DNA from 3 places in the Sinobaca sp. H24 genome. Region 3 is predicted to be linked to each of the others. Evidence: riboswitches for the same ligand, from Rfam matches in the RefSeq annotation. Region 3 holds a riboswitch; each other region holds the start of a gene.
What was found. A riboswitch is a leader RNA that binds a small molecule or an ion and turns the genes downstream of it on or off. The one in region 3 is predicted to bind thiamine pyrophosphate.

Region 1 (4,305 bases), on a different contig from region 3:
ACCCGTCATCCCGTTTTGTAAACGAAAGAATGCATGGCAATATTCAAAATGACGGTACCTATTCGGTCGTGCCGAGAATGTACGGCGGAGTAACCAACCCGGATCAGCTTCGGAAAATTGCAGAAGTGGCGGATAAATACAATGTTCCCCTGCTTAAATTAACAGGAGGGCAGCGGATTGATATGCTTGGTATTCCGAAGGCTGACCTGCCGTCTGTCTGGGAGGATTTGAACATGCCTTCCGGTTACGCATACGCAAAATCGCTTCGTACTGTGAAGACATGCGTAGGAAAGGATTTCTGCCGATTCGGCACTCAGGACTCCATTAGTCTCGGGATCGCTATTGAAAAGAAATACGACCGGCTTAACACTCCACATAAAGTAAAAATGGCAGTATCAGCCTGTCCGAGAAACTGCGCGGAGTCCGGTATAAAAGATTTGGGAATTGTCGGGGTGGAAGGCGCCTGGGAACTTTACGCCGGAGGAAATGGCGGTGTTGATTTAAAAGGCGGCGAACTGCTTACAAAAGTCCAAACAACCGAAGAAGTTATTGATACGATCAGTGCTTATCTTCAGTACTACCGCGAAAACGCCAGATATTTAGAAAGAACCTCGCACTGGATTGGACGTGTAGGGCTGGATCATGTGAAATCCGTTATTCTGGATAATGAAGAAGAGCGTAAAGCACTAATTGCACGAATGGATACAGCCCTCGAAGCTCTTCCAGGCGATCCTTGGAAGTCCATTACGAGCAATGAGAAAAAGCGGGAAGAGCTGTTTGGGCAGAAAAAAGTAGAAGTTCTTCAATAAACAAAAAGGAGCGGGGCCATGGCTGAAATAACGGAAACAACCGCAGTATATGTAGCGGACGTAGAAGAATTTAAAAAGGGCATTCCGAAAGAAATATTTGTTAATGGAGAATCCATCGCTTTTTTCAAAACGAATTCGGATAAAATCAGGGCGATCCGAAACAGCTGCCCGCACAAAGGAGGTCCTCTTTCCCAGGGGATTGTCAGCGGAGATTATGTATTCTGTCCGCTGCATGACTGGAAAATAAGCACGGTGGACGGGAAAGCCCAGGCTCCCGATGTCGGCTGCACTCATTCCTATTCGGTGCAGGTGGAAGGGAACAGTGTCTATATACAAATATAAAAAGCGCTGACGATAGCAAATCCCTTATCTCAACTGATATAGTTGCGATAAGGGATTTTTTTGTCTATATCAAGTCGGAAAGGAAAGAATAGCGATGACGTTTGATGTATTGATGATAGGGCTGTTTTTTATTTTTATACAGGTATTTGCGAATATCTTTGTAAAAGGCCCAAGGATCAGAAGCTTTCGCTGGCTCTCTTTTTCGGGAGGAATTGCCGTAGCTTATATATTTGTTTATGTTCTGCCCGCTCTGCATGAAGAACAGGAAGCCTTCAGCGGCGAGCTTACAATGGAATCCGAGCTGTACATACTGGGCTTAGTAGGCCTGATGGTATTTTATACAGTGTTTAAAACAGCTGATGCCCAGCAGAAAAAAGGAAAACGGGATGGGGATGCATTTTTTTTTACATACAGGTTGGCTTCTTTACGCTGTATAATATGCTGATTTCCTATATTGTGTTTGCCTCTGATGTAGAAACCGTGCAGGGCGTGTTCTATGCACTGGCGGTAGGCCTTCACTTTATGTCCGTATCACACGATTTATGGCGTGAAGATAAAGAGCGCTATGAGAAAGTGGCCCGTTATGTTCTGGCTGCCGGTATTCTCGGCGGATGGCTGGTGGGTCTGTTCGTACCGTATTCTTCGCTTGGACTGGCTGTTGTATTTGCATTTATCTCAGGCGCAATGCTGATGAATGTATTAAATAAAGAGATGCCAAACGAAGAAAATGCGCACCTTCCTACGTTTCTTATTTCTGCAGGAGGGTACGCGATTATAGCGACATTGTTGAAATATTTCTTTCAATGGTAAAGTTAAAGTGTTTTTGGGGCACGAAAGAAGGCTGGGGAATATTTAGCCAGCAGCACAATAATAACAATAGTAATGAGTGCTTCCGGAATAAGGTAGGAAGCGTTATACACGGCTGAGTACAAAACGACAGGCATGTCGCCGGCATAAGCGCCGAACCAGATCACGCCGGAGGCAAAGTGATCAATAAATCGCAGCAGGGCAGCAAAGGCCACTCCGATCACGATAGATGCATAAGGAACTCCATTTGTGAACGATCGGGAAGTAATAAACAAACCGGCGGCGCCAAGAACCGTATAAGCTACTGGGTATTCGAGCACAAGCTGTACCGGATGAACAATCGTTGCCCCGGTAAAAAGCTGCAGGATGCCGACAATGAACCCGGTGAGCGCTCCCGCCTTCCAGCCGCGCCGGAAAGCGATAATAAATATAGGAATCATAATGAGAGAAATGGACCCTCCCATTGCCCATAAAGCACCGAACTGCACATAGCTCAAAATAATCGACAATGCGGCCATGAGCGAGATTTCAATCATAATGACGAGTCTTTGATGTTTCAATATACTGCTCCTTTCCCAACTACAGAGACAGGAAAGACGAGGCTTCTATATGTATAGAGCGTTCGCCACTTCCCTACGCTGGCATCACCCAGTTCAGGTTCCAAGAGTTGAGGCTCTGCCTCTCTCAGTCCAACGACACCTCTAGTGGTTTATATTTGTTTCCTCTCTCATCATACGGTTTCTGCCGGTAAAATCAAGAGAGAAGCATAAATCCAAATAAAGAAGGGTAAGGAACAGAAGAAGAATGAGAGAAAGGCTGGAATAATCGAATGAACATACCAGGCAATTTACTTTTGGCCTATTTAAAAGGAAGCGGGCTGTCGACGACAGTAACGCTGCTCATGCTGATTTTTTATATTGTAAGCTTAGGAGAAATCAGTGATTTTGAACTGCTTGCCGCCGTTCTCGTTTTCCATACATATATTGGGTCGCTTGCCGGTATGTTTCTGCTGCGGTTTCTGCGCCCTTTGGAAAATGGAATTGTCTATCCTATTCTGGGATTGTTATTTTTGGAACGGTGGGCTGCTGTACGGCCTGTTTATTATTTATACGTATAACCTTGAAGGCTACTTTATCGGTGTAACGATGGCTTCTTCGATCTCGTTTTTCTGCAGCCAGGTTGTTAAATCGAAAGGCGCCTCTTATTTACTGGCGGCTCTGGGACCGCTTTTTCTGCTGCTTATTTTTCTTTCCGTTCAGTTTATAGGTACTCTTGGCAGCTGATAAATTATGGAATAGCTATTAACTATCGTAATTCTCTGACTTTTCTTATATACTTTCCTTACGGCGCATAAATAAAGCGCTTTCTTTTTAAGGGTGAAAAGAGAAAAGGGGGAGTATGATGCCAGCTATAGTGTTAGCTCTTGTCGGTTTTATCGTATTTGCATTGGGCTACCGGTATTATTCAAAATTTATTGCAGAACGGATTTACCGGCTCGATCCCAATTTCCGAACGCCGGCCCATGAATTCAGGGACGGTGTCGATTTTGTTCCTACGAATAAATTTGTTCTCTGGGGTCACCATTTTACGTCTGTAGCCGGAGCAGCGCCTATCGTAGGTCCGGCTATTGCTGTCTACTGGGGATGGCTTCCGGCATTTTTATGGGTGATTCTCGGTACGGTGTTTGCAGCCGGCGTACATGATTTTGGAACGCTCGTGCTGTCTGTCCGCAACAAGGGGCAGTCGATCGGAACGCTGGCGGAGAAAATTATCGGCCGCCGGGCCAAGCTGTTGTTTTTATTCATTATTCTTATTCTTGTATTGATGGTAAATGCGGTGTTTGCCTGGGTTATTGCCAATCTTTTTATTACTTTTCCTGCCAGCGTTATTTCTGTATTTATTCAAATTCCGCTTGCGATCTGGATTGGTTATACGATCAACCGTAAAGGAAAAAGTATGCTGATTCCTTCCTTAATAGGGCTGGCTGTCATGTACAGCGCTGCAATTGCAGCAAGCTATATTCCTGCGCTTCAGATTGATCTGGTAAGCTACTTTGGAGGAGAAGGCAGCACCGTATTTGCCGGGCTTGATGCCGTTTCCGTTTCCTTTATGATATGGATTGCCGTATTAATGATTTATGTATACATAGCTTCTGTTCTTCCTGTATGGAAGCTGCTTCAGCCGAGAGATTTTATTAATTCCCATCAGCTGGTAATCGGACTGGCTATTTTGTATTTGGGTCTTTTCTTTACCTGGCCGGCCGCAGAAATGACAGCGCCGGTTACACGTAGCGTTCTTGATGTTTCCTGGTTTCCGCTGCTGTTTATTACGATAGCCTGCGGCGCTA
Region 2 (4,305 bases), on a different contig from region 3:
TCGAAAGTCGTCGTTTCTGTCCCTGACTCAGCTGAAAAGGATGGCTCATTTTTTTGTGCTGCAGGGCAAACAGATCGAGTAATTCCTCCACACGTTCTTTTATAGCTTCTTCTTTCCATCCTTCGATTTCCATGCTGTGTCTCAGCTCTTTTTCCACCGTTACATGAATAAACTGATGTTCCGGCTGCTGAAACACAATACCAATCGCAGATGCGATTCTTTTCATCGATTTTCGGGTGAGCTTTTCCCCGAACAAAGACACATCCCCCTGCTCCTGTTTCAGCCAGCCTGTAAGCAGTTGAAACAGCGTGCTTTTCCCTGATCCGTTGCGGCCGACTATCGCGTGGAACTCTCCCTTATAAAACCGGCAGCTCAGCTCATCTATTACTTTGGTGCCTTTATAGCGGAAACTGAGCTTTTCTCCCTCCAGCACTATATTTTTATCATCAATCCTCCCGCTTCCAGCTGGGACAGGAAGCACGCGGTTGATTATTTCTGCAGGGAGATGCCTTGTTCCCTCCTGCCACTGCTTTATAGTTACAGGCATCCTCCTGAACAGTTCCGGGTGCTTATTCAGCAGGGCATAGGCTGTTTTTGTAACAGACGGCAGCCGAATACCCATGCTTACCATAGCCTCTGTATGTTCAGTCAACACGTCCCGCGGGGCACCATCTGCAAATACGGACCCTCTATCGTCCATAACAATCAGCCGGTCTGCCAGCTCGACAACCTCATCGAGCTGATGTTCAATCATGATCAGCGTCTTTTCTGCGTCCTGTTTAATTACCTGCAGGCATTCAGCCAGACTGCGGCGGGCGGCAGGATCAAGCTGGGACATTGGTTCATCAATAATCCATATATCGGGGTCCTGGCACCAGAGAGATGCCATCGCCGCTTTTTGCTTCATCCCGCCGGATAAAGCATGTATCGCTGTATCAATATGCGCTTGCATTCCCACCGCTTTTAACGCGCTTTGCATTCGGCTGTCCATCTTTTCTTGAGCAATGGCTCTGTTTTCCATTGTAAATGCTAATTCATCACGAATGACTGCCATGCAGAACTGAGTATCCGGATCCTGAAACAATACGCCTGTTTTAGCGGCTGCTTCCATTATGCTTCGATGTGATGGTATTTCTCCGTCCACCTGAAGCTCTCCTGCCACGTCTGCTTCTACCGATCTCGGGAGAATGCCCTGCACAGCCAGAGTGAGCGTGCTTTTACCCGATCCGCTTGGACCAATTACCAGCACATTTTCTCCACTCCTAATTCTTGATGTGAAGCCGGCCATCGCTGGTTCCTTCGTAAATGGATAAGTCACTGTAAGCTGATCGGCTGTTATCATGAGATATCCTTTTCCATCGTTCGGCTGCGGTACTGCTTTCCTAATGCAAATCGATCGAGCACCCCTGTTTTCACCAGCGCATCACTAAAGCTTTTTCCCGCCCATCCGGCTAAAAGTGCTCCGCTGATCAGCATCGTCCCCATCATCGCTGCAGCAACAATAAAGGAATACTGGTTGATTCCATATAAGAAGTACTGCGTCCAAAAAGCCGCAAAGGTGCCTCCCATACCCGCCAGCATTAAGACCGGCAGCGAGAAATAACGGTAGAAGAACAAGGCGAAAATAAGCTCAGCCCCAAGTCCCTGAGTAAAACCAAGAATTAATACGGCACCGGCATTTACCGAGCCAACCATAATTTCCGTTCCGGCTGCAATCATTTCAGCAAGAAGAGCGGTTCCCGGTTTCTGGATAATATACATACACACAATTGGAGCCAGTATCCAGAAGCCGGCCATCAAACCGCCGCCTACCGGCCCTATCACACCACTCACTACCTGACCAAGCAGAACCCAAAGCAAATAAAGTACGCCAAACACGGCTGAAATAAATGCAATGACTACAATGTCCCGGAGATTTAGTTTCTCAGCTTTCATCCCTTACGTCCTGTTTCTTCCAGCGTGCGCTCAAACGGCCAGTCCGCCGCATGAAAAGCCATGTCAAAAAACATATACTCCAGCTGGCAGCCTTCCATAAATAACCGGCGCCATCTATTTTTTTCTTCTTCCCCTGCCGTCTCTGCCAGTTCATCAAGCCGATCAATGTATTTATACATTTCCCGCTCCTCCCTGTCTCCGTAAAAACGGATCCAGTCGTTAAATGGATGCTCCGGTCCCGGGCTGACCTCTTCCATGAGCTTCTCTCCTACATACAAGTACACCCATGGGCATGCAAGTGTAACAGCTATCACATCTCCAAGGGTGCCTGTCGAGGAATAATGCAGCATCTGCAGGGTATAATGCTGGGCTGCCGGCGCCAGGTCATATCCCTGCAGCGATTCATAGGATACTCCTGCCTGCTCACACAAATTATGGTGTGGATGTGTTTCACTGTTTAATACAAATTCAATCGTATCGTTAAACATGGCCATATCTTCTCTTGAATTACATTTAGTTATGCCATATGCTTTTGCTTTGATCATGGCATTCAGGTATTCATAATCCTGTTTCACATAGTGTGTAAGAGAAGCAGCTGGCAGCTCCCCTTCAGCAATACCCCGGATAAACGGGTTGTTATAGCTTGCTTCAAATAAGTGTTCTGTGTCCTTCCAAAGCTGTTCAGAAAATTTCATGTCAAAAGACCTCCTTTGATGCCATAAGCATCCGCAGGTGATACCGACAGAACAACCGGAGGCACAAAAAAGGGCCACCCCGTTGTGGAGTGGCCCTGAACATATATAGTCTAAAAAATAACCATACTGCAGGATGCCGTCTCCACTTTCCTACGCTGGTATTAACCAGATCAGGTTCAAAGGGACCAAGATACATCTTGTCTCAGCCATTTACGGCACCCCTAGCGGATTACTTATGAACTTGCCACTACTATAGCACAATAGATAAAATATTCAACCTTCTTTTTTGAAAAAAATACCATTAGCACTTCTTTTTAATTGACAGAATTTTCTGTAACAATTATACTTACAGTATATAGAAGGATCGCTTCCCCGGGAAAGGGTGATGCCTGTGAATAGAGAGTTTTCACTCGCTGTGCATAGTTTGTTATTTCTCGATACAAAGCCGGAACGCTATGCAAGAAGCACTGAAATAGCTTCCAGTGCCCAGGCTCATCCGGTCCAGGTAAGAAGAGTTCTGAGCGTTCTTAGAGACTGCGGATACGTGGAATCTAAAGAAGGCATCGGCGGCGGTTTTTCTCTAATAGGAGACCCGTGCCGGATCAATTTATGGGATATCTACCAAATAACTGCTGAAGGCACACTGCAATTTAAGAAAACAGAAGAGAGTGTATCGTATTCGCTTTATTCGTCCACAAATACGCTTCTTTCGATCATTCTGATTGATGCTGAAGAGCATTTAGGAGACTTTTTAAAAAATTATACGATCGCTGATTTATCCGATCTGCTCGATAAAAGCAGATAAGTTGACGGTGCCTTACCCCAGTAAGGTACAATAAGAATTAATTAACCGCATTCCTGCTATGGACCCGAAGACAAGGCACTCTCTATTTTTAGATATCCTTTGAGGAGGTTTACAGAATGCTCACAAATAAAAATACGCTTCAATATGGTGATTGGGTAAAAGCTGTAACAAACAATGATGAGCTGATTTTTGGGTATGTCGATCACGTTAATTCCTTAAACGAAACGGTAACACTGGTTGTCGTATCTTCCGATAACAAAGCATCTATCGGCCGTAAGATAGCGCTTATTCAGCAGAAAGTAACGAAACTCGAAAATGCAGGCCTCGATTATGAAGCCGGTCTGCTCAATATGATAGATCTGGCACTCGAATCCAATGACAAACCGTGGTTTATGGAGCTGACCGCTTCTCTCTACGAGCTCCAGCAGCGGGATCCTTCTTCTTCCGGCTTGCTGCTGCTTGAATCCAACCCAAACAACAATACACAGAGCAATAACCCATAGACGCATAAAAGCTCCGCTTCTCGTATAAAGAAGCGGAGCTTTTTTATGCTATTTTTCTTTCTTCCAGCATTTTCAGTATATTATCTATGCCAATGATGCTGGAAAAAAGAATAATAGATCCCAATACAAGGTAGAGACCATTTCTCTCTGTTGTAAGGATACCGCTCAGCAGAAGGCCAAGCAGCAGAATGGAAAAAAGAAACAAAATGCTATGACAGATACATAAAGCAGCAAAACGTGCTTTGGATATTTCCATAAGCCCTCCCTTATCCCGAGCTTCTAATACTATATCACGTTTTCACTAATTTGCTGCATGGCTTTTGGCCGCTTCTGTAACGATTCCGTGCTCTCTCATGTAGGCATTCAG
Region 3 (4,305 bases):
GGTGATTCAGTCCTTTTTTATGAGCACGATAGGAGTGTATATTGCAAACCGGAGCAATATGACAGGAGCGGACGCTCTTCGCGTCGTATTAAAAATGCCTGCTTTTTTTGCCCTGCTTTTAGGTATTTTGTTTCAATGGCTTCAGGTAACGATCCCTCCGACTTATTTTGACAGCATCAGCATGCTTGGAGAAGCCTCGATTCCCGTTGTTATGGTGGTACTTGGGATGCAACTGGCTAAAATTTCACTGGCTTCGCTCGAATGGAAGCTTATCAGCATTGGCACCGCCGTAAGGCTTGTAGTTTCACCGGTCATTGCCTGGGGACTAACCGAACTGCTGCAGACAAATGATCTTTTAAGTACCGTACTGATAGTGGCAGTGGCAATGCCGACCGCGGCCACAATTGCGATGATTTCGGTAGAGTTTCATTCGAGCCCCGATCTGGTTTCGAGTATTACGCTGCTCACTACGATTCTAAGCGTTCCTTCCCTCTGGATACTGTTATTAATAATTGGTACTTGAGGGGGTAACAAAGAAAGCGCACTCACGATATAATGAAAGATGCAGAGCGAAAAAGAGAAGGGAGCTTTTTTATGAAAAAATGGGCAGCAGGAAGCACAGCTTTTATGCTTCTTTTGTTAAGTGCATGCGGCGGTTCCGGGGAATCAGAAGCCGAAAGCGAACCTCCAAGCACCGAACCTATTGAAGTAGCCATACATACGGATGAAACAGTGGAGGCTGGAGAAACGGTTCAGGTTGAAGCTCAGGTAGAGCAGGAAGGAGAAGCGGTAGAGGATGCGAACGAGGTTTTATTTGAAATATGGAGAGAAGGGGAGCAGGAAACGGGAGAGCAGATAGAAGGAGAGCACAAAAGCAGCGGAGAATACACGCAGGAGTATACGTTCGAAGAAAGCGGCACTTATTTTATTACAGCACACGTGACAGCCCGTAATATGCACAGCATGCCGACAGAGGAACTCGAAGTAGAGTAAAGAAATGGGAGGGCAGCAGACGCCCTCCCTGTTTTTAAATTAGTTATGCTGTTTGAATTAGAGCGTGTCTTTCTTGCGGATTTCCGAAACGGATTTAGCTCCAATGCCCCAGTTATCGGTTTCCACTTCATCAATCACAACGACGGTCGTCTGCGGATTTTTTCCGAGAACATCCTGAAGCAGTTTTGTCGCGCCTTCAATAAGCTGCTGCTTTTGTTCCGGCGTAGCGGGCTTTTGTTCCTTCGTAATTTTAATATTTACAAATGGCATGATGTATCTCTCCTTTTAATTAACGTATGCATTTAGTATAAAGCTTTCTTCGAGTTTAAACAGTAGTTACTTTATGTTGATTGACAATTCAAACAATGATAGCTTACGATAAACACTAGAACCAATTTAATAGTGTTACCACTAGGGGTGCCTTTTAAAAGGGCTGAGATTGAAGTGATACTTCGGGACTCTTTGAACCTGATCTGGATATACCAGCGGAGGGAAGTGGCTTGTCCTGCTTCTCTCAGCAGAAACCAACAGCCGTCTTCCCTCAGGGGAAGGCGGCTTTTTTAATGAATATACAACGAAACGAACTGCATGCGGTGTCGACAGGCCGGCAGACATTGGAAGAGTGGATGCACATTTCTAAAAAAATCAAAAAATACACGGATTGTTTTCACGTTCGGGAGCCCCTCTGGTCTCTTGAAGAGTTACGAACCGCCATTGAATTTCTGCAGAAAGAAGGGGTGCCGCCGGAGCAGATCCGCTTGAATATACCCGAAGAAAAAAGAAGCTGTTTCAGCGGAACCGGTTTTCATTTGAAAGAAGCTGCTGCACAAAAGCCGGAACAAAGCCTCATGACCGGCTGGTCTGTTCACAGCATAGAAGCTGCCCGTGAAAAAGAAAAGGCCGGCGCGGACTATTTGTTTTTTGGGCATGTATTTTCAACAGGTAGTAAACAAGGCCTTCAACCGCGGGGGCTTCAGCAGCTTTCGATTATCGCCCGAGAGTCACAGCTGCCGGTAATAGCCATCGGCGGAATTACGCCTGAACAGGTGAAAGACTGCATTCGCTCCGGTGCTGCAGGGGTTGCAATGCTGTCGGGTCTTTATGAAGCAGCAGATCCGGAGCGGCAGGCCTGCGCCTATTTTACGAAACTCAACAAGGAGGGAAAATAAATGATTTCCTATCATACCGTAGTGATCGGCGGCGGTATTAATGGCTGTTCAACTGCCTTTCATCTCGCAGAAAAAGGAAAACGGGTGCTTCTTTTGGAACGAAACACGATCGGCAGCGAGGCCTCCAGCGCCGCTGCCGGTATGCTCGGTGCCCAGGTGGAGATTAATAGTAAAGGTGCTTTTTTTGATTTTGCAAGAGCGAGCCGTGCGATGTACGACGAGCTGGTACCTAAACTGGAATCCTATTCGAATGTACAGGTGGACTATATCAAAAACGGAATGCTTAAAACGGCTCATACGGATGAAGAAACAACCCACCTGCTTGAGGTGCTCTCGTTTCAGCAGAAAGCAGGCGAAAAAGTCAGCTGGCTGACCCGGGAGGACCTGCAGAAAAAAGAACCAGACCTTAAAGATGAGACCTTTCAAGGTGCTCTTTATATGCCGGAGGACGGCCAGGTGATGGCTCCATATCTAACGCACGCCTATGCCCAAAGTGCTGTTCATTTAGGTGCAGAAATAATGGAGCATACCTCCGTTTCTTCTATTAAGAAGAAATCAGGGGGATATAAAGTGACTTCAGAACAGATAACAGTTGAAGCGGAGCATGTAGTGATGGCAGGAGGAGCCTGGACAGACCTGCTGGAAGGTGATATTGCCGTCATGCCGGAAATGATTCCCGTTAAAGGAGATATTTTATCGATCCGCCCAAAAAAACAGCTCTTTACGTCAACGATCCACGCTCCAGACGTGTATCTTGTGCCGAAGAAAAACGGCACGGTTACTATCGGGGCAACCGAGCATCCGGGAAGTATGGAAAAGCAGGTATACGCCGGTTCCATTCATGACCTGTTGAAAAGCGCATTCGTGCTGGTACCGGGTCTTGCCGGGGCGGAATTCAATCAGGCATGGAGCGGTATCAGGCCGCAGTCTGCAGATGGACTACCTTATCTTGGTTCGATAGACAATCAAGGTCTCTGGATGGCAGCCGGGCATTACCGGAACGGTATCCTGCTTTCAGCGGGTACAGGAGTCTGGCTTGCCCGAACCATTTGTGGAGAGACAATAAATCAGGAATGGGAGAGGGCGTTTTCTCCCCATCGAAAACAAACAAAGGAAGGTGTTTCCAGTGAAGCTTATCATTAATGGAGAAGAACAGCAGATACCGGAGATGGTGGAATCTGTCGAGCAGCTGCTTGCTCATTTTAACGTTGGACACAAAAAATCTGTTGTAGAAAAAAACGGGGAAATTTTGACTAAACCTGAACAGAAAGAATCGCTGCTGAACGAAAACGACAGGTTGGAAATTGTTCATTTTGTAGGAGGAGGATGAGAGATGCTGAATATTGGAGGATTTTCTTTAGCATCACGATTATTTCTAGGCACGGGGAAATACAAAACAGCTGAGGTGCAGAAACAGGCGGTGGAAGCGTCAGAGACGGAAGTGCTGACATTTGCCGTCAGGCGGATGAATATCTTCGACAGCTCGCAGCCGGATCCTTTCGAAGATATGGACCTTAAAGGGTACAGGCTGCTTCCCAATACGGCCGGCGCAAAGACGGCTGAAGAAGCCGTGAGAATAGCAAGAATGGCAGATGCAGCCGGCATGTGCGATATGATTAAAGTGGAAGTGATCGGATGTGATAAAACCCTGCTGCCGGATCCTGTAGAAACGCTGAAGGCCTCCGAACAGCTTTTGAAGGAAGGCTTTACTGTACTCACATATACTTCAGATGACGTGGTACTCGCAAGAAAGCTTCAGGAGCTGGGCATTCACGCGATCATGCCGGGCGCATCGCCTATCGGTACCGGACTGGGGATCGTCAATCCTTACAATCTAGCCCATATTATAGAACAGGCGGTTGTCCCTGTTATCGTAGACGCGGGCATCGGCAGTCCTAAAGATGCGTCCTATGCAATGGAGCTCGGAGCAGACGGTGTGCTGTTGAATACAGCTGTGGCAGGAGCTGATCAGCCGGTGAAAATGGCAGAAGCGATGAAACTGGCCGTTCAGGCAGGAAAGCTTGGACATGAAGCCGGGCGTACAGAAAAGAAATTCTATGCACAGGCAAGCAGTCCCACGGAAGGAATGAGCCAGCTGTGAACGACGGTCGTTATTCCCGTCAGGAGCTGTTCGCGCCCATTG

Region 1: linked by a shared signal. The riboswitch ahead of thiT (energy-coupled thiamine transporter ThiT) and the one ahead of MMY81_RS25065 (thiamine phosphate synthase) in region 3 are both predicted to bind thiamine pyrophosphate.
Region 2: linked by a shared signal. The riboswitch ahead of tenA (thiaminase II) and the one ahead of MMY81_RS25065 (thiamine phosphate synthase) in region 3 are both predicted to bind thiamine pyrophosphate.

What each region holds. Positions count from the first base shown of each region.
Region 1 is NZ_JALBWT010000001.1:107,298-111,602, reverse strand. Features, by position in the region: partial or broken gene nirB (nitrite reductase large subunit NirB) at 1-809, shown strand, start outside; gene nirD (nitrite reductase small subunit NirD) at 828-1,151, shown strand; gene MMY81_RS00650 (hypothetical protein) at 1,246-1,596, shown strand; gene MMY81_RS00645 (hypothetical protein) at 1,590-1,961, shown strand; gene thiT (energy-coupled thiamine transporter ThiT) at 1,964-2,518, opposite strand; TPP riboswitch at 2,572-2,671, opposite strand; gene MMY81_RS00635 (hypothetical protein) at 2,788-3,075, shown strand; gene MMY81_RS00630 (hypothetical protein) at 3,104-3,241, shown strand; gene MMY81_RS00625 (carbon starvation CstA family protein) at 3,360-4,305, shown strand, end outside.
Region 2 is NZ_JALBWT010000006.1:166,187-170,491, forward strand. Features, by position in the region: gene MMY81_RS10900 (ABC transporter ATP-binding protein) at 1-1,342, opposite strand, end outside; gene MMY81_RS10905 (ECF transporter S component) at 1,339-1,935, opposite strand; gene tenA (thiaminase II) at 1,932-2,630, opposite strand; TPP riboswitch at 2,761-2,863, opposite strand; gene MMY81_RS10915 (RrF2 family transcriptional regulator) at 3,022-3,435, shown strand; gene MMY81_RS10920 (IDEAL domain-containing protein) at 3,552-3,938, shown strand; gene MMY81_RS10925 (hypothetical protein) at 3,982-4,194, opposite strand; gene MMY81_RS10930 (FAD-dependent monooxygenase) at 4,240-4,305, opposite strand, start outside.
Region 3 is NZ_JALBWT010000029.1:36,631-40,935, forward strand. Features, by position in the region: gene MMY81_RS25050 (AEC family transporter) at 1-523, shown strand, start outside; gene MMY81_RS25055 (FixH family protein) at 595-993, shown strand; gene MMY81_RS25060 (tautomerase family protein) at 1,051-1,263, opposite strand; TPP riboswitch at 1,397-1,504, shown strand; gene MMY81_RS25065 (thiamine phosphate synthase) at 1,557-2,162, shown strand; gene thiO (glycine oxidase ThiO) at 2,163-3,305, shown strand; gene thiS (sulfur carrier protein ThiS) at 3,289-3,492, shown strand; gene MMY81_RS25080 (thiazole synthase) at 3,496-4,263, shown strand; gene MMY81_RS25085 (ThiF family adenylyltransferase) at 4,260-4,305, shown strand, end outside.